DNA from 3 places in the Blautia aquisgranensis genome. Region 1 is predicted to be linked to each of the others. Evidence: riboswitches for the same ligand, from Rfam matches in the RefSeq annotation. Region 1 holds a riboswitch; each other region holds the start of a gene.

Region 1 (7,887 bases):
CCCTGGTAAAAATGGACAAAAAAGCAGCAGATATGAATATCACCAACATGAACATCAATGACCTGCTGGAGAACATTCTGAAACGTCTCCGTCCCATCGCAGACCAGAGAAGCATTGATCTGATCCTGGATTCGTTCCGGCCGGTGAATGCAGATGTGGATGAAGTGAAATTTACACTGGCGATCAGTAACCTTGTGGAGAACGGAATCAAATATAACGTAGATGAGGGATGGGTCCGTGTAACACTGGATGCAGACCATAAATATTTCTATGTGACAGTAGCGGATTCCGGACTGGGAATTCCAGAGGATTCCATAGACAGGATCTTTGAGCGCTTTTACCGGGTGGATAAATCACATTCCAGGGAGATCGGCGGAACCGGTCTGGGTCTTGCTATTACCAGAAGTTCCATTGTGATGCACCATGGAACAATCAAGGTATCCAGTAAAGAAGGCGAGGGAACCACATTCAATGTGAAGATTCCTCTCTCCTATATCCCATCCTAGGAGGTACAGCATGAAAAAAACAATCTGGATCATCTGCCTGACTGCTGCCTGTATCCTTCTCGGTCTGGTGGCATATCTGACTCTGGCAGGAAAGAATCCGAACACAGAGCAGAAATACAGCTTTTATTATATCAACAGTGAAGAGACGAAACTTAAGGAAGAAACCTACAAGCCGGAGGAAGAAACTGCGGAAGTGATGCTACGGGATTTTTCAGAAAGATTGAATAACCGTGAGACACGTGATGATGGGATTTCTCTTTTTCCCGAAGGCGTAAAAATCTCTTCATATTCGATTAAAGATGGTGTGCTTCGGCTGGAATTCAGCGATGCCTACAGCAAAATGTCGCGTACAAGGGAGCTTCTTGTGCGAAATGGAGTAGTGAAATTATTCATCCAGGTTCCCGGAATTGATTACGTGGAGATTTATGTGGGGAAAAAACCGCTTACCGATACGAAGGGAGAAGAGGTTGGTGTCATGAACAGTGACACGTTTGTGGAGTTTTCCGGTTCTGACAGTGATGTTTACAGTTACGATACCTTTACTTTATATTTTACAAATAAAAATGGTGACAGGTTAGTGGAAGAACAGCGAAGCGTTCGTTACAGGCGAAACCTTCCCAAGGCGACTGTGGCTCTGGAACAGCTGGCAAGAGGTCCGCTGGAAAAAGGCCATTATCCTACAATTCCGGAGAATTCCGAAGTGCTTTCCCTGACAAGGGCCAATGGCATCTGCTATGTAGATTATAACTCTGTATTTCAGGACTATGCTTTGAATATAGATGAGCAGATTCCAATTTATTCCGTGGTAAACACCCTGATCGCTGCTACAGGTGCTGACAAGGTGGAGATTTCCATTGAGGGAAACAAGGAAGTGACTTTCGGGAAAAATATGCAGCTATACAAATTTTATGAGTGGAACAAAAATTTAATTAAATAACAATCATAATATGGGAGGACACATATGAAAAAACGTCCATTGTGTCTTCTGTGTTTTCTGATGATGTTGTTTCTTGGCATGTCAGATCTGACGGGGATTCCTCTGGCTACGGGGAATCCCCTTCCTGATAATGTGCAGCGATGGATACAGGCACATCCCGCTTCCAGAATCTGCGGGGAGGTGGAGCGGTACGAAAACACAGAATTTTCCCAGTCTGTTTATCTGAAAAAAACATATCTTATTTATCAATCAAAAAAATTTCCAATTTATAACGTAAGAGTATTTCTGAATAATGAAGAAGAACTGAAAACAGGGATGAGCCTTTTTATAAAAGGAACACTGAAAAGAGTGGAGGCACCCACAAACCCGGGAGGTTTTAACAGCAGACAATACTACGCCTGCAGACATATTTACTATTTTATGAAAAAAGGCGTAATTCTGAAAAAAACAAAAAATTACTCCGGATACCGTCAGACGCTATCTGATATAAAAGAAGCATGTAAAAAGCGGCTGGAACTGGCTGCCGGAGAGAGTGCGCCGGTTTTTGAGGCGGTGGTGCTGGGAGATAAGACCAGTCTGGATCCGGAACTGCGTATGCGTTACCAGATGGCAGGAATCGTGCACATTCTTGCAATCAGCGGCCTGCATATCAGCATTCTGGGAATGGGCCTTTATAACCTTTTGAAACGAGTGGGACTTGGAATCTGGCCGGCAGGGATTTTTTCGCTGGTTATAATGTTGCAGTATGAAATGATGACAGGTGGAAGTGTTTCAGCTATGCGGGCAGTTACCATGTTTCTCATCGCCATGGGAGCCAGGATCACCGGGCGGATTTATGATCTGCCAAGTGCGCTTTCTATAACTGCCATGTTGATTCTGGCAGAGTCACCGTCCTATATCCGGGATAGTGGATTTCTTTTGTCCTTTGGGTGTGTGATGGGAATCTGCGTGGCGGCAGACCGGGTCTGTGCGCTGGCAGGGGCGAAACGAAAGCTTACGAGAGCGTTTTTTTCTTCTGCTGCGATTCAGCTTGTGACTTTGCCTGTGATGCTGAAATTTTTCGGGGAGATATCACTGGCAGGACTTGTTCTGAACCTTCTCATACTCCCAAGTGTGGGAGTAGTGCTGGCCGGCGGAGTGGCGGCTGTGCTTCTGGGATTTGTCAGTATTCCGGTGGCCAGGGTGGTAGTCGCACCGGCGAGAGCACTTTTGTTTCTTTATGAAAAGATTTGTGTCTGGGCGGGAAGCTCACGGTGGTGTACCTGGATCGGAGGGGAACCGAAGAGCTGGCAGATCATGATATATTATGGAATATTAGCCACAGTCCTGTTTATGGGACAGTATATAAAACAGCTGAAGCAGGATAAAAAAGAGCAGAAAAACGACAGGGGAAGGAAGTGGGGATTACGGCTTGCGGCTGTGCTGCTTTTGAGCGGCGGCTTTTTTGTAATAAGCCTTCCGGCATTTATTAATCTATCCGGCAATCTAAAGATCATCTGTCTGGATGTGGGACAGGGGGACGGAATTCTGATACAGACACCAGAGAACCGGCATTATCTTATTGATGGCGGCAGCAGCAGCCAGAAGGAGCTGGGAAGATACTGCCTGCTTCCTGCACTGAAAAATCAGGGAATCTCTTATCTGGACGGGATTTTTATCTCCCATACAGATCTGGACCATATCAGTGGCGTGCAGGAGCTTCTGGAATACATAGAAAAAGGACTCACCATAATCCGTGTGGGACATCTGATCCTGCCCGGCTGGAATGGCGGGAAACAGCAGCCGGAGGCGTGGAAGGAACTGGCCGGTGCAGCAGAACGTGCAGGTGTGAAGGTTGTGACTGCAAATGCAGGAGATAAGTTCCCCTCGGCGTCCATAAGCTTTTCAATTCTGTGGCCGGAAGCAGGAGCGGAAGGGAAGGATGTCAATGAGGAAGCTATGGTAATGGAGCTTATTTATGGCGATTTCGAAATGCTTTTTACAGGGGATATCGGAGAAGAAACGGAGAAAAAACTGTTATCCGAAGGCAGACTTAAGGATGTGGACTGTCTGAAAGTGGGACATCATGGCTCGCGGTATTCTTCCTCTGAGGCATTTCTTGCTGCTGTGAAACCGGAGATTTCCGTTATTTCATGTTCGTCTACGAATACCTATGGTCATCCTTCACCGGAAACTATACAACGTCTGGAAGCATGTGGCTCCCAGGTGGAATATACCATGAAAAACGGTGCGATCACACTGGAGACAGATGGAAAAAAGCTTCAGCTTTATGAAAATAATCCAAAACGTGAAAAAAACAAGTGACTTTTGGACAGACTTGTTGTAGAATAGTCAGGGTTTGTGCAAAAACGAAACAAGAATGCGGATGAACCTGTCCGCTTCACACACAAGACAAGGAGTTTTTTATTTATGAAATATGATGTACTTATCGTAGGTGCAGGTCCTGGAGGGATTTTTGCAGCCTATGAACTGATGAATAATGACCCGGAGAAAAAGATCGCGGTATTTGAAGCCGGTCATCCTCTGGAAAAAAGAAAATGCCCGATCGACGGTGAAAAAATAAAATCCTGCATCCACTGCAAGACCTGTGCGATCATGAAAGGCTTTGGTGGTGCCGGTGCTTTTTCCGATGGAAAATATAACATCACCAATCAGTTTGGCGGAACTCTGTATCAGCATATCGGCAAGGATACTGCCACAGAGCTGATGGAGTATGTAGATAAGCTGAACCTGATGCACGGCGGAGAGGGAACGAAGCTCTATTCCACAACAAACAGTGAGATCCGTAAGCTCTGTCTTCAGAACGGACTGCATCTTCTGGATGCTTCTGTCCGCCATCTTGGAACAGATATCAACTATGTGGTACTGCAGAATCTCTATGAGAAGATGAAGGAGCATGTAGATTTCTATTTTGATGCTTCTGTAGACAAGGTTGAGAAAACAGAGGACGGTTACGCAGTTCTTGTGAATGATCAGCGTTACGAGGGAACTTACTGTATCATTTCCGCAGGACGAAGCGGAAGTAAGTGGATGGAGTCCGTATGTACAGATCTTAAGATCCCGACACTTTCCAACCGTGTGGATATTGGTGTTCGTGTGGAGCTTCCGGCAGAGGTGTTCAGCCGCCTGACTGATGAGCTTTATGAGAGCAAGATCGTTTACCGTACCGAGAAATTCGAGGATATGGTACGTACCTTCTGTATGAATCCGCGAGGCGTTGTCGTTAATGAGAATACCAATGGAATCATCACAGTAAACGGACACAGCTACGAGGATCCGGCCAAACATACCAACAACACCAACTTTGCACTTCTTGTATCCAAGCATTTCTCAGAGCCGTTCCATGACAGTAACGGATATGGCGAGAGTATTGCCAGACTTTCCAATATGCTTGGTGGCGGTGTTATGGTTCAGCGTTTCGGAGATCTGATCCGTGGAAGACGAAGCACAAAAGCCCGTATCGAGGAGAGCTTTGTGACACCGACACTTTCCGCAACACCGGGAGATTTAAGTCTTGTAATGCCGAAACGTATCCTGGATGGAATCATCGAGATGATCTATGCGCTGGATAAGATCGCGCCGGGTACAGCAGACGACGATACACTGCTCTATGGTGTGGAGGTTAAATTCTATAACATGGAAGTTGAAATCGACGAAAATCTGGAGACCTGTCACAAGGGACTTTTCGTTATCGGAGACTGCAGCGGCGTGACCCATTCACTTTCCCATGCATCTGCCAGCGGAATTTATGTGGCCAGATATCTGAAACAGGAATATTTTGGTAAATAAATATAGTGGAATATAAAATCAGGAAAGAGCTTCTTCTTATGTATAGTTATATATGGGAAGGGGCTTTTTCTATTTGGAAATGAACTGCAGGTCTGGTTCTGAAAACAGGACAGGAAATGTAAACTATAAATAAAAAATATAATTTTAAATCAACTATATATTTTTCACATAAATAAAATATATAGTCAGATAATAACTGACAGATTCAAGGTAAAAGCTCCTAATAATCGGACAGTCGGCTTGACATTTATGTAATTTTGTGGTAAAAAAGAGACATCCAGATTAAATTGAATATGTGCAAATGTTATAGCGATAAGGTTGCATCAGATCTGATGCGTAAAAGAGAATCCGGTGGGAATCCGGAACGATACCGTCACTGTGAAAGGGGAGCTGTTTTTGAAACCACTGGGAGACCGGGAAGGAAAAGCAGCGCTGAACCAAGTCAGGAGAACTGCCTTATTGAGAGATCCTAGATTCGCGGTTTACGAATCTGTATTCTCCATAACAATACAGAACTTCTTTTTATGTATTGCGAAGAGAATCCTTTATGTAAGACAGGCGGCCGCGGAGAGCAGCCGTTTTTTGTATGTATCGCAGATCTGGAAAATACATGAAAAGAGGACGATAAGAAATGAAAAGAAAAACTATGTTAGCTCTGATGCTCGCAGTTTCCATGACATGTTCCATGGGTGCAGCTACAACAGCAATGGCAGCAGATGACTCCGCAACAGAGGAGAGTGCTGAGGACACTACAACAGAGACTTCTGATGCAGATAAAGAAGCAGCAGACAACGTAGCTTCCCTGATCGATAAGATTTATGTTCAGGAGAGAACTGATACAACAGATGAGGACTGCAAGGCAGCCAAGGAAGCATGGGATGCACTTACCGACGCACAGAAAGAGCTGGTAGAGGGAGAGAACGCTGATCCGGACTACTTCGGACGTGACACAGGTGATGCTTCCAAGGATGATCCACGTAACCAGGATGAGATCGGAGAGAACGAGCTTCTGGTAGTAAGCTTTGGTACATCCTTCAACGACAGCCGTGCAGAGGATGTCAAAGGAATCGAGGATGCCCTGGCAAAAGCATATCCGGACTGGTCTGTAAGAAGAGCTTTCACAGCACAGATCATCATCAACCATGTTGAGGCAAGAGACGGAGAGAATATTGATAACATGCAGCAGGCACTTGACCGTGCAGTGGCAAATGGTGTTAAGAATCTGGTTGTTCAGCCGACACATCTGATGCATGGCGCAGAGTATGATGAGATGACAGAAGCAATCAACGAATATAAAGATAAATTTGAGTCTGTAGCAATTGCAGAGCCAATGCTTGGTGAGGTTGGTGACGATACAACTGTGATCAACGATGATAAGAAAGCTGTTGCACAGGCTATCACAGATACAGCATGCAAGGAAGCTGGTTTCGACAGCATGGATGCAGCAGCAGAGGCTGGTACAGCATTTGTATTCATGGGACATGGTACTTCCCATACAGCCAATATTACATATGATCAGATGCAGACACAGATGGAAGACCTTGGACTCAAGAACGCTTTCATCGGTACTGTAGAGGGTAAGCCGGAAGATACCGCATGTGATAAGGTTATCGAGAAAGTTAAAGAGGCAGGATACAAGAACGTTGTTCTTCGTCCGCTGATGGTTGTTGCCGGTGACCATGCAAACAACGATATGGCCGGTGATGAGGAGGATTCCTGGAAGAGCCAGTTTACAGCATCCGGAGACTTCGACAAGGTAGACTGCCAGATCGAGGGTCTTGGAAGAATTGAAGCTGTTGAGCAGATCTATGTAGATCATACAAAAGCTGCAATCGATTCTCTTGGAAGCTCCGATGAGTCCGCAGACGCAGATGCTTCTGCAGAGTCTGACGCATCCGCAGATTCCGCTGAGGATTCCGCAGAATAAAAATATATATCTGATCTTCAGTCAGATAAAAATAGAAAATGAATGTAACTGCCCGGAAAGACTAGGAAGACTGTCTTCCGGGCAGATTGCTATTGAAAACAGCGGTTCAGGAGAGTACTGCATGAGACAGGAGCTTATGGAGTGCTTTCCTGAAATGCTGTATATACAAGAAAAATGCTTCATATTAAGAAAATGTTTTACATAAGGAAGGGAGAAACTAATTATGAAAAAACGTTATGTAAATTTGCTTCTTGCAATGGTAAGTGCATCTGCCATGATGCTTGCATCTGTGCCGGTAATGGCAAAAGATGATTCCGCAAAGACAGAATCCAGTGAAGATGCCAAGGCAGAGGACGAGAAGGAGACAGATACTGCCAAAGAAAGCACACTGGAGGATGGTACCTACCAGGCAGAATTTGATACAGACAGCAGTATGTTTCATGTAAACGAGGCAAATGACAAGAAGGGAACACTGACAGTAAAGGATGGAAAAATGACCATTCACGTAAGTCTGGTTTCCAAAAAGATCGTAAATCTTTTCCAGGGAACAGCAGAGGATGCCGAAAAGGACGGAGCCGAGATTATTGAGCCGACCACTGATACTGTGAAATACAGCGATGGTTATACAGAAGAGGTATATGGCTTTGACATCCCGGTACCGGCTATTGACGAGGAGTTTGATGTGGCAATCCTCGGTGAGAAGGGAAAATGGTACGACCATAAGGTCA
Region 2 (7,887 bases), on a different contig from region 1:
TACAGCATCTTCTCAGGCTGCAAGCGACTATATGGACACCATCGGCGGATTTGTGGGAAGCCTTCAGGGAACTGTGGCAAACTGTTATTTTGCAGGAAACACCGATATGTTCGGAGGCGGAATCGCGGCTACCAACGGTGGTGCGTATAAGATCAGCCATGCGCTGTGGACTGCCGGAATGTCTACAGTTGGTATGGGAAGAACAGATAACATTTCCGAAGACAGCAAGAAAAAGATGACAGCAGATCAGATCAAAGCCAATGTGGATATCCTGAATACGGATCTTCCGACTACAGGCTTTTACTGGGTACTGCCTTCTGACGGAAGAAATAACGGGCTTCCTGTACTTTCAGAGGGAACACCGGCTCCGGCAGAGGTGAACTGGGATGGACTGAAAGCTTCCATAGAATCTGCGGAAAAGCTTACAGAGTCAGATTATACAGAATCCAGTTGGAAAACAGTTTCCGATGCGCTGGCTAAGGCAAAAGAAATGCTGGAAGCAGGGACTGCTTCTCAGGCAGAAGTAAACGAGGCAGCAAAAAATCTCAGTGATGCCATCAGCGCACTGAAAAAACAGAAACCGGTAACACCGGTAAAAATTCCGGAAGGCGTGACAGTTACCCATATCACTTCCGCAGATCAGATTGGAAATATCTGGGACGGAACAGAGGGACAGTATTATGTTCTGGATAATGATATCACTCTGGATGAAAATTATATGAATTTCTGTGAATTTAACGGTGTTCTGGACGGACAGGGACATACCGTTACGTTTAAAGATTCCCAGGGGCTGTTTAGCAGAGTCGGGGAAAGCGGTGTTGTTCAGAATATTGCTTTTAAGGGAACAATCGGTAATGTCTGGGAAAATACAGGCGTTCTTGGCGGAAGTATCAAAGGCGCAGTTCTGAACTGTTCCGTTGAGATCTCCGGAAGTGATGCCTGCGGTTTTGCAAAGAAATTATCCGGTGGTGTGATCGCAAACAGTATTGCTTTTGGCGAGAGCCCAAGCGGAGCATTATTTGCCCAGTATGAAGATGTAAACGGAGCTGGTCTGGTGAAAAACTGCTACTGGCTTGATACCCTTACCATGCCATCCGTGCCGGAGGGAGTTCTTGTAAATTCCATGTCCAGAGAAGAATCCGAAATGAAAACTCTGGATCTTGTGGAGTTGTTAAACAACGGCCGTGGCGACAGTGGGTCAAAATGGGGACAGAGCAGTGATGGATTCCCATATTTCGGAGAAAACCAGTCCTATAAACCGGACACTGAGGTCTGGCCGGAGCTTCCGGGGGAAAGCAAATATCAGGTAGAGTTTACTTCTTTTGACGGAAGTGAAAAAGAGACTTTGACCGATTCCCGTATTCAGGTTTCTCCTGATCAGGTAAACTCATACCAGATCGCAGGAACTTTCAGCCTGAAAGACTATCAGGCACCGGAGGGAAGTTCCCTGGAGTGGAACTGTACAGAGATGAAACCAGCCGGATGTATGGCGATGAGTTTAAGTGACGGAGAGCTTTTTGTTTATAAAAAAGGAAAGGCCGTTATTACAGCAACACAGATCAACAGCGACGGTTCCAGTGAGATTGTGGCGTATGCTTCCGTGATTGCAACAACGAAAAAAATCGACGCAGTCCGTCTTCTCATTGACGGTCAGGATGTAACAAACGGAAATTATACGGTAGCCGGTTCCGAAACAAAGAAGATTCAGGTACAGGGAAGATATGAGGGAGAAGAAGAATTCAGTGATATGGCTTTCTCCAGTTTCCGTTACAAAGCAGCTGATGAAACCCTGATCAAAAATGAAGAAAGCTACAGCTCTTTCACATTTGTGAAACCGGGAACTTCTTCCATCGCGGTAAGCTCCAAAGCACAGCCGGAAATTTCCGCCACAGTTTCCCTGACATCTACCTATGTGCCGGTAGAATCCATTGTTGTGGGAATGTCCGGACAGCAGGTGATCCACGGAAGAAACGCAAACAGTGACGGCCAGGAAGAGGACGGAAGAGTGGCTTTCAATCCGATTCCGGGAAGTGCGGTAGTGACTCCGGAAAACGCAAGCTTTGCTTCCGACTGGACGATTAAAAGCAGTGATGATACCATTGGATATTACAGCAACGGATCTAAGGTATTTGTTCCCAAGCAGGCCGGAAAAGTAACCTATACAGCAGAAATTAAAGATACAGATCCGGAAACAGGAAAGACCCGTACTGTAACAGGAAGCTCAGAAGTTGAGTATGTATATAAAAATCCGCTGACAGCTGTTTCTTCACCTGTAACAGAAGTTACGGTAAAAGCAGGAGAGAGTCAGGATATTGATCTCAGCTTTGTGGGAGAGCTCTCTGAGCAGGGGTATAACGTGACAGATCCGTCCATGAAATGGACATTTGATAAAAAAGGTGTCGCAGTTATCACAAAGAAAACAAGTGGCTACTGGAAACGTGAGGATGGTGCACCGGATACAAACAGCTACTTTATCGGAACCGATTACAGAATTACAGGAATTGGAGAAGGCACAGTAACAGCAACCGGTACACCGGTGGATCAGACAAATTCTCCGAAACCGGTGACAATTAAGATCACAGTAACAAAAGGTGACGGACAGGATACCGATAATACAAAACTTGCTTCAGAAGGAATCGAAAAGGCAGCGTCATACCTTGCAGATATTCATGAAACAAAAGGCTACAAATATGGAGATGAGTGGGCTGTATATGCACTTGCGCGTAGCGGAAAGACGATCGCACAGGATAAACTGGATGCATATTATAACTCTGTATGCGAGACAGTAAAAACCTGGAGCGCAGACCAGAAACCTACGGATATTGAGCGCGTAGCACTTGCTTTAACTTCCATGGGAAAAGACATCACAAATGTAAATGGTGTTAATCTGGCAGAGATGATATATAATTCACCGAAGCTGAAAAACGGATCCAATGAACTGATCTATGCACTGATTGCACTGGATGCGGCAGATATTCAGATACCTTCCGGTGCAAAATGGAATCGCGGTGCTATTATAGCGGAACTTGCAAAGTTCCAGAATTCAGCAAGTGGAGGAATCGGTCTTTCCGATGCGAGAGGTGGAAGCTCTGATATTACAGCAATGGCTCTTCAGGCACTTTCTGTTTACAGAAATCATAATACAGCAGCAAAAAAAATCTCCGATCAGGCACTTACCTATTTGAAAAATACAATGGGTGATGACTTCGGATATGGAACTTCAGAAAGTACTGCCCAGGTGCTTCTTGCTCTGACATCTATGGGAATTGATCCGTTGAGCGGTGATTTTGGAACTGTAAATATGAATCTGATCACCAATCTGACCGGCTATATTCAGAGTGACAATGGTTTTTCACATTCCATGTCCATGACGAAATCCAGTGAAATGTCTACGGTACAGGCTCTTCAGGCTCTGGATGCGTACAGTCGTTTTGTAAATAAAAAGACAGCTTACTGGGATCTTAAGGATAAAGGAGAGCATACAAAACACAGCTGGAATACAGGTGTGGTTACAAAGCAGTCCACATGTAAGGAAAAAGGAAGTAAAACATTTACCTGTACCTGGTGTGGCGAGAAAAAGACAGAATCTACAGCACTTGCAGATCATAAATGGAGTTCCTGGAAGACAACGAAAGAGGCTACAGTATTTGCTGCAAAACAGATCACAAGAACCTGTTCTGTATGCGGTAAAACAGAAATGAAAAACTCAGGAAGCAAGCTGAAAGCAACGATTAAGCTCAGTACATATGAAATTAAACTGGTTTCAGGAAAGTCCACAGATAAGGTAAAAGTAAGCGGACTGGCAAAAGGAGATTCCGTAAAATCCTGGAAATCAAGTGATACAGCTATTGTGAAAGTAGATAACAAGGGTGTGATCACTGCACAGAAGAAGACAGGAACAGCCTATGTTACCGTAACTCTGGCAAGTCAGACAACAGCAAAAGTAAAAGTAGTTGTGCAGAAGGCAGCACATGTGACTCATAAATGGAGCTCCTGGAAGACAACAAAAGCAGCTACGGTCTTTGCAGCAAAACAGATTACAAGAACCTGTTCTGTATGCGGCAAAAAGGAGACGAAAAGCTCAGGAAGCAAGCTGAAAGCAACAATTAAGCTTAATGCATATGAGATCAGGCTGAATCCGGGAAAATCCACAAACAAAGTGAAAGTAAGCGGACTGGCAAAAGGAGATTCTGTAAAATCCTGGAAATCAGGCAATACAGCTATTGTCAAAGTAAATAACAAAGGTGTGATCACTGCACAGAAAAAGACAGGTACAGCTTATATTACTGTAACACTGGCAAGTAAAAAGACAGCAAAAGTAAAAGTAATCGTACAGAAAGGAACTGTAAGAACAACAGCCATTACAGGCCTGAAATCCAGTATTACTCTGAAAAAAGGAAAAACGGATACATTAAAACCTGTACGTAAACCAATTACTTCTGCTGAGAAGATCACATACACTTCTTCCAATAAAAAAGTTGTTTACGTAAATGCTAAAGGAGTAATTAAAGGACTTAAAAAAGGAACGGCAGTTATTACTGTAAAATCAGGAAAAGCAGTTTATAAATGCAAGGTGACAGTAAAATAAATAATCCGGCTGCGTCAATACAGGATTGCCACGGTAAGAGAATTATGTTATAATTTCGGCACAGTTAAATATGGAAAAGTAATTCAACAATTACCGGTTTTAAGTTCTCTGTTATATCGACAGAGCCAAGAGGGAACAGGGTTAGAATCCCAGGCAGTCGTGCTACTGTATTTGTTTAGGTTTTCTGCATCCATTGTACATATTTTGTATGAGAAGGAGAAAGACCGTGATTACATAAGCCAGGATACCTGCTTAAAGCTGCTACCAGTTATTACACGCAATGATAAATGGAGTGGGAGATTGTTTTATTTTGTGAACCTTTTTTCGGGTTACGGAGAGAAAACAGCTTCCGGATTCAGAGATATTGCGGTAGCAGATGGTATTGTTTGAGAAAAACATGATTATAATACGGGTGCGATATCTTTCGGGATATTGCACCTGTTTTTTTATTTGAGAGGTAAAAAATGCAGAAAACACTGGTGTGGCGGTTACAGAAGGATGAAGAAAAAACATTTCTGAGAGGCTGTGCAGATAAGCATGGAGACAGACGGCTCGTTATCACATGGCCATATACAAAGATTGGTGATGAGGCACTGAAAAATAACATTCGGATCAAGGAGGCAGTTTTTTCAGACTGTGTAAGAGAAATCGGGAAGGAAAGTTTTTCGGGGTGTACGAGACTAAGAACGGTAGATACGCAAAAACTGAAAAAAATAAAAAACGGAGCATTTTCCGGTTGCGTAAATCTGAGAAAATTTCAGATTTCAAAAACAGTTGAACGCATGGGAAAAGGGATTTTTTCCGGATGCAAAAGATTACAGCAGGTTTCTTTTGATGACAATTTAAAGATTTTCAGAATTCCGGAAGAAACATTTATGGAATGCAGGGAGCTTTCGCAGATTATTCTGCCGGAAACTGTAAGAGAGATTGGAAGACAGAGCTTTTACAGATGTATAGAGCTGTCAGAAATAGAGATACCGAAGTCTGTGGAAAAAATAGAAGAAAAAGCTTTTTATCAGACTGGTCTGAAAAACCTGAAACTTCCGGAGAATCTGCATTTTATAGGAGAGAGTGCTTTTTTGAAATGCAAAGAACTGGAATACGTCAGAATTCCTCAAAGTGTGGAAACTGTGGAAAAATGGGCGTTTCATGGATGCAGTATGTTGAAAACAGTAGAATTTTCCGGAGATCCGGAGGTTCTTGGAGAGTGGATCATCAACAGAGGAACAAAGATTTTATGTAAAAAAGATACCAGGGTGGATGACTATTGTAGGAAGAATGGATTTGAGGTAAAATATTTCTGAGATGGTGTCATTTTGGAAAAAAGAGGAGAAGAAATCATGAATATCTGCATATACGGAGCATCCAGTGAGGAGCTCAAAAAAATCTATTATGAAAAGACAGAAGAGCTTGGACGACTGATGGCAAAAAGAGGTCACGGGCTTGTGTTTGGCGGAGGTGAGACTGGCCTGATGGGTGCAGCTGCCCGGGGAGTTTCCCATGAAAAAGGCTATATCCTTGGAATCTCGCCGAAATTTTTTGACCAGCCGGGAGTGCTGTATCAGCACTGTACGGAGTTTATTTTTACGGAAACCATGAGAGAGAGAAAACATCTCCTGGAAAGCCGTTCCGATGCTACGATCGTGGTACCCGGAGGAATCGGTACATATGAGGAATTTTTTGAGATCCTGACATTAAAGAGTCTGGGGCGGATCGATCGTCCGATCGTTCTCTATAACATCGAAGGCTATTATGACAGTATGAGAGAACTGCTGGAATATACGGCAGCTGAGAAATTTATGTCACGGGATGTTGTGGGACTTTGCAGGTTTATGAAGAATCCGGAGGAGATCCTGGATTATATTGAGAATTATAAGAATTACGGTGGGAAACTGTAAGTTCAAAAGCGACAGTGGTTCCGAAAAGAAAGACGCAGCTTTTACACGGCAAAAATGTAAAAGCTGCGTCTTTTTTTATCAGAATTCGTAGTTTTTATGTCTCTTGAAGAAATTTTTTGTTTCCTTTACGACCACACCGCTCAGGGCAAGAAGAGCAATCAGGTTCGGGAATGCCATCAGGGCATTGAAGATATCTGCGATGTTCCATACTGCTGCTACAGTCATATATGGTCCGATGAATACGCAGATGATGTACAGCCAGCGGTATGTTGTAACTGCGGCTTTGTTTCTGTTGAACAGGTATTCCAGACATCTTTCACCGTAATAATCCCATCCGAGAATGGTTGTGAATGCGAAGAATACCAGACACAGCATCAGTGAGAAGGATGCGACAACCGGCGGGAAAGGAAGTCCTTTCTGGAAAGCTGCTGTTGTGATGGCAACACCCTCAAGACCTGTGTTCCATGTTTCTGTGATGACGATGGAAAGACCTGTCATTGTACAGATAACGATGGTATCAATGAATGTACCTGTCATGGATACAAGACCCTGACGTACCGGCTCCTTTGTCTGAGCTGCAGCGGCTGCGATCGGGGCACTACCAAGACCGGACTCATTGGAGAAGATACCGCGGGCGATACCCTTCTGCATAGCTACGACCATGGTTCCCATTGCGCCACCTGCAAGTGCACTTCCTGTGAAAGCAGATTTTACGATAGTTACGATCGCTGCAGGTACTGCAGTGATGTTTGTGATCACGATGATCAGTGCCAGTGCAACATAGAGAACTGCCATAAACGGTACAACGACCTGGGATACCTTTGCGATTCTCTTGATTCCGCCGAGAACGACAAGTCCTACACATACTGTAAGTGCCAGACATGCAACTACAGTTGCCCAGGAATATGTATTTCCGAAAAGTGCTACTGTATGTGCTTTATCCGGGTCAAAGAAATTGGTAACTGCAGACGCGATACCGTTTACCTGTGTGAAGGTTCCGATACCGAAAAGTCCTACACCTGCTCCGAAAAATGCGAAGATCTTGGCAAGCCATCTCCACTGTTTTCCCATACCGTTTTCGATGTAGTAGAATGGTCCGCCGAGAACGTGGCCTTCTTTGTCAATGGTACGATACTTGATCGCCAGAAGTCCTTCTGCGTATTTGGTTGCCATCCCGAAGAATGCGGCTACGATCATCCAGAAAAGTGCACCTGGTCCGCCGGCTGCGATAGCAGTTGCGACACCTACGATATTTCCGGTTCCGATGGTTGCTGAAAGTGCAGTACACAGAGCTCCGAAGCTTGTGACCTCACCATCGCCGCCTTCTTCATTTTTTACCATGAATTTCAGTGCCTTTCCGAGGTGCCTTACCTGTAAAAGACCTAACCGAGCGGTTAACAG
Region 3 (7,887 bases), on a different contig from region 1:
TCGGAAAAATCCGTGATATCTGTAAAAGTGCGGAGATTCCAGTGATCGCAGCCGGAAATATCAAACGTGTGGAAGATGTAAAGAAACTGATCTATGCAGGATGTGCCCGGGTTGTTCTGAATTTTTCAAAAGAAAGCAATATTGAACTTCTGGAAGAGGTATCCAGACGTTTCGGAAAAGACCGTATGGTGATCAGCATTTCAGATTTTAAAGAATTCACAGAGAATCAACAGCTGATCGAAGAATATGCAGACCGTATCCTGGCACTGGATACACTGCAGGGAGAAATTGCAGCGATCTCAAATATACCGATTATTCTTCATACAGATGAAAGCTCCAACGATAAGATCATGAAGCTTCTGGAAGATCTGGCCGTTTCCGGACTCTGCGGTGCATATGTGAGCAGCATGGAAGTTGATCTCCATGCACTGAAAGAAAGCTGTGAGAAAGCAGGAATCCCGGTCAATACCTTTAAAAGTAATATTGCATGGTCAGACTTCAAGCTGAACAGTGCTGGAATGGTTCCGGTCATTGTTCAGGATTACCGGACAGATGAAGTACTGATGCTGGCGTACATGAATGAGCTGGCTTTCAATACCACACTGAAGCTTGGGAAAATGACCTACTGGAGCCGCAGCAGGAATGAACTCTGGACAAAGGGACTGACCTCCGGGCATGTACAGTATGTGAAATCTCTGACTATTGACTGTGATAATGACACCATCCTTGCAAAGGTGGATCAGATTGGTGCTGCCTGCCATACCGGAAACCGTACCTGCTTCTTTAAGCCTCTGGTGCAGAAGGAATACAATGATACCAATCCTCTTCATGTATTCCAGAAGGTATACGATGTGATCGCAGACCGAAGGGAAAATCCGAAGGAAGGTTCCTATACGAGTTATCTTTTTGACAAGGGAATCGATAAGATCCTCAAAAAAGTCGGAGAGGAATGCACAGAGATCGTCATTGCGGCTAAGAATCCGGATAAAGAAGAAGTAAAATATGAGATTTCGGATTTTCTTTATCATATGATGGTTCTTATGGTAGAAAAGGGCGTCAGCTGGGAAGACATTACCAGTGAGCTTTCCAAGAGATAAAAAATGTTCCTTTTAAAAGTATTTTCGCGAATTCAGAGAAATTCTGGAAGGTTTTCATGTACAAGTTCGGTTAGGCATGATATACTTACTCAAAATGAGTGCGGAAATACAGAGATAAAAGAAAGGAAAACGGCCAATGATCAAAATTGATGACTGGGTGATAGAAAAGGGAGAGAAAGCACAGGGTGAGATCAAAATCACAGGAGGTGGCATGAGCATGCCGGCAACTGTGATCTGCGGAGTGGAGGATGGACCGACGATTCTGATCACAGCAGGTGTACATAGTGCGGAATACGTAGGAATTCAGGCTGCCATGGAACTGGCTAAAGAGTTTCAGCCAGAGGATCTGAAGGGAAATGTGATCGTGATTCCTCTTGTCAATGTCAGCGGATTTGAGCACAGGACCATGAGTATGGTTTACGAGGATGGCAAGAATCTGAACCGTGTATTCCCGGGAGACCCGAACGGAACAGCTGCTGACCGTATCGCCCATACAATGGTAACGAAGCTTTTTTCTATAACAGATTATTATATTGATCTTCACAGTGGTGACGGATATGAACAGCTGCATCCATATGTATATTATGTAGGTGTTGTGGATGATGAAACAGCAGATGCTTCCCTCCATATGGCAAGACACATTGGCGTGAAATATGTAGTTCGCTCTACAACTGCGACAGGTGGTGCTTACAATTACGCAGCTTCTCTTGGAATCCCTAGTATTCTCATTGAACGTGGCGGGCAGAGCTATTGGACCTGGGAAGAGGTGGAACAGGATAAGCGGGATGTACGCCATCTGGTGCTTCACCTTCAGGGAAAAAAATGTCACGGTCTGAAACATTATCGTCAGATGCTTCTTGAGAATGTTGTTTACGAATATGCGCCGTATACCGGATGCTGGTATCCGTCCAAGAAGCCGGGTGAATATTTCTTCAAGGGAGAAGATTTAGGAGAGCTGAGAGATTATCATGGAAACATTCTTTATACTTCCATTGCTACTGAGAATGGAGTAGTACTTTATCAGACAGCAAGTTTAAATATTATCGAGGACGGTCCAATGATCGCATATGCCGCGATCACAGAAACTTTGACCTGATCTTAACCCAAAAACCTATGTTTAACTTTGAAATTCTGTTGAGAATTGAACGCAGTTAAACATAGGCTTTTTTGCTCAGACAGGATATTTTGTGCAATATACATAATGGGGTATCTGTATTTTATGTAAAATACCCAACAGGGTATAGGTATATTTCCGAAAATTCAACGAAAAAGTTAAAAGATTTAAAAAAAATTAACATTTTTCTATAGACAGGAAACATTCTCTATAATATAATAAATCCGTAATTTAATAGCATTTGCTGATTTTTCATATCAGTCGTTGCAAGTTCCGCAAGGATTAATAGGGAAACCGGTGTAAATCCGGTACGATCCCGTCACTGTAATGGGGAATCCTCAGATGAATGCCACTGGCCTGGTGCGCGTAATAGAGCCGGGAAGGTGTCTGAGGGTAAGGAGCCTTAGTCAGGAGACCTGCTTGCAATTGTCCAGGAATGATTCTTACGGAAGATAGGAAGCATGCTTTTTGTGCCCGTTATTTCGTCACGGGCTTTTTTTGTGCGTATTTCTTAATTTTTCATGCAAATTCTGCATATTAGAGTCCCCTATATTTACTGATCTGATACTTACTTTTCGACAGAACGGCTGTGTTAAAAATCGCAACAAATGAGGAAAGGAGTAAAACGTGACAAAGAAACAAGTAGGAAAAAGATTTCTCCAGATCATCATCGTATTATTTGGAATCAGCTTTTTCACATTTGGACTGACCTACCTGTCACCTGGTGATCCTGCGGAGATCATGCTGACAGAGTGTGGTAATCTTCCGACACCGGAGCTTCTGGAGCAAACGAGACATGAGCTTGGTCTTGACCAGCCGTTTCTTGTACAGTATGGTTCCTGGCTGAAAGGTGTTGTTACAGGAGATATGGGACAGTCCTATTCTTTCAAAATGCCGGTAACAGATAAGCTGGTATCCTGTTTCTGGCCAACACTTAAGATGTCGCTTCTGGCACTTCTTATGATGGTCATCATTTCCATACCACTGGGAATTCTGGCAGCTGTATATCAGAATAAATTCCCGGACTATTTTGTAAGAGGTATCACTTTCGTCGGAGTATCCGTACCAAGCTTCTGGCTGGGACTTATTCTTCTCAGTATTTTTGGTGTGCAGCTTCGATGGATCAATGTAGCAGGAGGAAGTACCGATTTTAAATCCATGATCCTTCCGGCGCTGACTCTTGCACTTGCCATGTCTGCGAAATATACCCGTCAGGTAAGAAGTGCTGTGCTTGAGGAACTTCATCAGGATTATGTAACTGGTGCCAGAATGCGTGGAATCAAAGAAAGTGTGATTCTCTGGAAGCATGTTCTTCCGAATGTAATGCTTCCGCTGGTAACGCTTCTGGGACTTTCCCTTGGAAGTCTTCTTGGAGGTACTGCAGTTGTAGAGATCATTTACAACTGGCCTGGAATGGGAAATATGGCTGTAAAAGCTATTTCCTGCAGAGACTATCCTCTTGTACAGGGCTATGTACTGTGGATCGCAATTCTCTACATGTGCATTAACCTGCTTGTGGATCTGTCCTATACTTATCTCGATCCAAGACTTAAGGAGGATAGATAATTGAAAAAGGTATTACAAGTATTTAAAGAAAATAAGCAGTTTACTCTTTTCTTTATTCTGGGTCTTGTGGTGATCGGCGTTGCGATTTTTGCTCCGCAGCTTGCCCCGTATGATCCGCTGGATGCAGTTATGACCGAATCACTGCAGGAACCAAGCTCTGCACATCCTTTTGGAACAGATAAGCTTGGCCGAGATCTTCTGTCCCGTGTTATCTTCGGAACAAGAACTTCTCTTATCATGACCTTATGCCTGGTTGCAGTGATTTTTGTGATCGGTACATTTTTAGGAGTCATCGCCGGATATTTCGGCGGCGTTGTTGACGCAGTTATCATGCGTATCGCAGATATGATGATCTCCTTCCCGGGTCTTGTACTGGCTATCGCCATTGCCGGTATGCTTGGACCGAACCTTGTGAATGCCGTTATCTCCATCGCGGCTGTAAGCTGGACAAAGTATGCCCGTCTTGCAAGAAGTATGGTTTTAAAAGTCAAGAAGAGTCTTTATATAGAGGCAGCAGTTGTAAACGGAACGAAAACATGGAAAATTCTTCTTGTTCACGTTCTTCCGAACATGGTTACACAGATGGTGGTAACTGCGGCAGCAGATATCGGAACCATGATGCTGGAGCTGGCTTCCCTTTCATTCCTGGGATTTGGTGCAACAGCACCGACACCGGAGTGGGGACTGATGCTTAACGAAGGAAGAACCTACATGGCAAAAGCGCCATGGCTTATGATCTATCCTGGTATCGCAATCGTGATCTGTGTTGTTGTTTTCAACATGCTTGGAGACAGCATCCGTGATGTACTGGATCCGCGTCAGGATTAAATAAACCAAACCGTAATTTTATGTAACAAACCAACACCCAATAGTTAGTATTTATCTTTAGGAGGATGAAATGAGAAATAACGTAGTAAAAAAAGTGCTGGCTGCTACACTTGCATGCATGATGACTTTTTCCATGACAACAATGGCTCAGGCGAAAGGTGACAAAAACAGTGATAAAGAGATCACTATCGGAGTAACAAGCTTCGCAGATACACTGGAGCCGACAGAGCAGTATTTCAGCTGGGTAGTTTCCCGTTATGCGATCGGTGAGTGCCTCACAAAATTCGATGAAAACGGTGAGATCGTTCCATGTCTTGCAGAAGAGTGGGAGAACAGTGACGATGGAAAAACATGGACATTTAAGATTCGTGAGGGTGTAAAATTCTCCAATGGAGATGACATGACACCAGAGATGGTTAAGGCTTCCATCGAGCGTACTGCTGAGAAGAGCGATCGTGTTCCAGAGTTCTTTGATCTTGACAGTATCGAAGTTGACGGACAGAACCTTGTGTTCCATCTTAACAGAGCCAATGCAAACATGGCAGGATGTCTTGCAGACCCGTTGTTCCTGATCGTTGATACAAATGTAGATGACTCCACATTTGCAATGGAGGGACCAATCTGTACAGGTCCTTACGCAGTAGAGTCTTTCAGCCCGACAGATTCCTGTGTTGTAGTAAAAAATGAGAATTACTGGGATGGCGAAGTCCCACTTGACAAAGTTACACTGAAATGTGTTGATGACCAGACAACACGTTCTATGGCTCTTCAGACAGGCGAGATCGATATCGCTTACAACCTGAAAACAGAGAACCTGGTAGAGTTCGAGGGAAATGATAACTATGAGATCCAGGAGCTTCAGTCTCTTCGTTCCACATATGCATTTATGAACCAGAGTGAGGGACGTGCTCTCAGCGACAAAGCACTTCGCCAGGCACTTCTTCGCGGTCTTGACAAAGAAACATACTGTAACACTCTTCTTGAGGGTGGCGCAACAGCTGGTAAAGCTCCGGTTCCGCCAACACTTGATTTTGGTTTTGATGAGCTGAATGATGAGAATGCTTATGATCCGGATGGCGCTAAGAAGATTCTTGAGGAGGCTGGATACAAAGATGTTGATGGTGACGGATTTGTAGAGACTCCGGACGGAGATCCGCTTGTTCTTGATTTCGTTATTTATACAAGCCGTGCGGAGCTTGGTGTATATGCACAGGCAGCACAGGCCAGCCTGAAAGAGATCGGTATCAACGTAAACCTTAACACTGTAAGTTACGAGACACTTCTTGACATGAGAGATTCCGGTCAGTATGACCTTCTTATCTGGAACGTACTTGTTGCAAATACAGGTGATCCTGAGAACTACTTAAGAGAGAACTGGTACAGCTCTTCTGCAAACAACACAGCCGGCTACAACAATCCGGATGTAGACAAGCTTCTCGATGAGCTTGCACAGACTTTCGATGAGGACAAGAGAAAAGATCTGATCGTTGACATCCAGCAGGATATCATGGACGATGCAGCAACTGTATTCTTTGGTTATGAGACAACTTACCTCTTCTCCAACAAGAAGGTAACCGGTGTCAAGATGTATCCGATGGATTACTACTGGCTGACAAAGGATATCACTCTTGCTGAGTAAAGGAGCGCTTATTTATGCTTGAAATCAAGGATCTTTCAATCCGGTATGGAAAGCAGACACCTACTGTTGAGCATTTCAACCTTTCTATGAAAAAAGGTGAGATCATTAGTGTGGTAGGAGAGAGTGGAAGTGGAAAAACAACCGTTATCCGTGCTGTTCTCGGCGCACTTGCCGGGGGCGGCCGGGTAAGTGCCGGAGATATTCAGTTTAACGGACATTCCCTGCTTTCCAATACAAAGGATGAATGGAGAAATTTAAGAGGTACCCGCATTTCCATGATTTTCCAGGACTGCGGTGGAACCCTGAATCCGATCCGTAAAATCGGAAGTCAGTATGTGGAGTATATCTGTACACATACTGATGTATCCAAAGCAGAGGCATGGAAAAAAGGATGTACCATGCTTCAGAAAATGCGTCTTCCTGACGCAGAAAATATCATGAAAAGTTATCCGCACCAGCTTTCCGGTGGTATGCGCCAGCGAGTTGGTATTGCGATGGCTATGACCTTTAATCCGGAACTTCTTCTGGCTGATGAGCCGACCAGTGCTCTGGATGTTACCACACAGGCACAGATCGTCCGTCAGATGATGGAGCTTCGCGATGATTTCGGAACCGGTATCATCATTGTTACTCATAATATCGGTGTGGCTGCATACATGGCAGATCAGCTGGTGGTTATGCAGCATGGTAAGGTTGTAGACCAGGGAACAAGGGATGAGGTCATGAATCATCCGACAAGTGATTACACCAAGAAACTGCTGGCTGCAGTTCCGGAGATGGGAGGACAGCGCTATGTTTAAAGAATCCGATATCGTACTCAGTGCGAAACATATCGTTAAGCAGTTCCCTGCATCCGGCGGAAGAACCTTAACAGCCTGCAATGATGTAAACTTAAATGTTTATAAAGGAAAGACCCTCGGAATCGTAGGAGAAAGTGGATGTGGAAAATCAACATTTGTCCGCATGGTCATTTCCCTGGACAAGCCAACCAGCGGTGAGATCCTTTACCATGGAAAAAATCTTGCAGATCTTTCCAAAAAAGAAACCTGGCTGAACCGCCAGAACATGCAGATGGTATTCCAGGATCCGCAGGCATCCTTTGACCCGAAAAAGAAGATCGTGGATATCCTCACAGAGCCGCTTATCAACTATGGTAAACTGAAAAGAAGTGAGAAAGAGGTGAAAGCCAGAGAGCTTCTTGAGATGGTTGAGCTTCCGGGCGATTTTGTAGATCGTTTTCCGCATAACATGAGTGGTGGACAGAGACAGCGTATCAGCATCGCCAGAGCACTTTCTCTGAAGCCGGAGATTCTGGTCTGCGATGAGGCGACATCCGCACTTGATGTTTCCGTGCAGGAATCCGTTATCCGTCTTCTTGTACGTCTCCAGAAGGAAAAAAATATCAGCATGCTGTTTATCTGCCATGACCTGGCATTGATCCGTTCTTTTGCCCATCAGATCGCAGTTATGTATCTTGGAAATATCGTAGAGGTAATTCCGGGAGAGGATGTTGCGGAGCATTCCCTGCATCCTTATACACAGGCACTTCTCGGTGCACAGTTTTCCATTCATATGGATCAGCACAAAAAGATCGAGAGCATCGAAAGTGAGGCACCAAGTCCTCTGGATGTTCCGCACGGATG

Evidence for each region. Region 1 has a riboswitch for cobalamin ahead of WMO28_RS12470 (sirohydrochlorin cobaltochelatase). Riboswitches for the same ligand answer to the same signal wherever they lie in the genome.
Region 2: it holds a riboswitch for cobalamin, as region 1 does, so the genes downstream of both, WMO28_RS02155 (leucine-rich repeat domain-containing protein) here and WMO28_RS12470 (sirohydrochlorin cobaltochelatase) in region 1, are expected to answer to the same signal.
Region 3: it holds a riboswitch for cobalamin, as region 1 does, so the genes downstream of both, nikB (nickel ABC transporter permease) here and WMO28_RS12470 (sirohydrochlorin cobaltochelatase) in region 1, are expected to answer to the same signal.

Annotation. Positions count from the first base shown of each region.
Region 1 is NZ_JBBMEJ010000015.1:61,619-69,505, reverse strand. It holds gene WMO28_RS12490 (ATP-binding protein) at 1-506, shown strand, start outside; gene WMO28_RS12485 (GerMN domain-containing protein) at 517-1,443, shown strand; gene WMO28_RS12480 (DNA internalization-related competence protein ComEC/Rec2) at 1,468-3,747, shown strand; gene WMO28_RS12475 (NAD(P)/FAD-dependent oxidoreductase) at 3,853-5,232, shown strand; cobalamin riboswitch at 5,531-5,705, shown strand; gene WMO28_RS12470 (sirohydrochlorin cobaltochelatase) at 5,864-7,159, shown strand; gene WMO28_RS12465 (hypothetical protein) at 7,383-7,887, shown strand, end outside.
Region 2 is NZ_JBBMEJ010000002.1:35,963-43,849, forward strand. It holds gene WMO28_RS02150 (Ig-like domain-containing protein) at 1-4,588, shown strand, start outside; cobalamin riboswitch at 4,673-4,858, shown strand; gene WMO28_RS02155 (leucine-rich repeat domain-containing protein) at 5,053-5,892, shown strand; gene WMO28_RS02160 (LOG family protein) at 5,929-6,486, shown strand; gene WMO28_RS02165 (amino acid carrier protein) at 6,565-7,887, opposite strand, start outside.
Region 3 is NZ_JBBMEJ010000010.1:89,556-97,442, reverse strand. It holds gene hisIE (bifunctional phosphoribosyl-AMP cyclohydrolase/phosphoribosyl-ATP diphosphatase HisIE) at 1-1,097, shown strand, start outside; gene WMO28_RS09725 (M14 family metallopeptidase) at 1,234-2,193, shown strand; cobalamin riboswitch at 2,463-2,649, shown strand; gene nikB (nickel ABC transporter permease) at 2,839-3,777, shown strand; gene nikC (nickel transporter permease) at 3,778-4,605, shown strand; gene WMO28_RS09710 (ABC transporter substrate-binding protein) at 4,676-6,244, shown strand; gene WMO28_RS09705 (ATP-binding cassette domain-containing protein) at 6,259-7,044, shown strand; gene WMO28_RS09700 (oligopeptide/dipeptide ABC transporter ATP-binding protein) at 7,037-7,887, shown strand, end outside.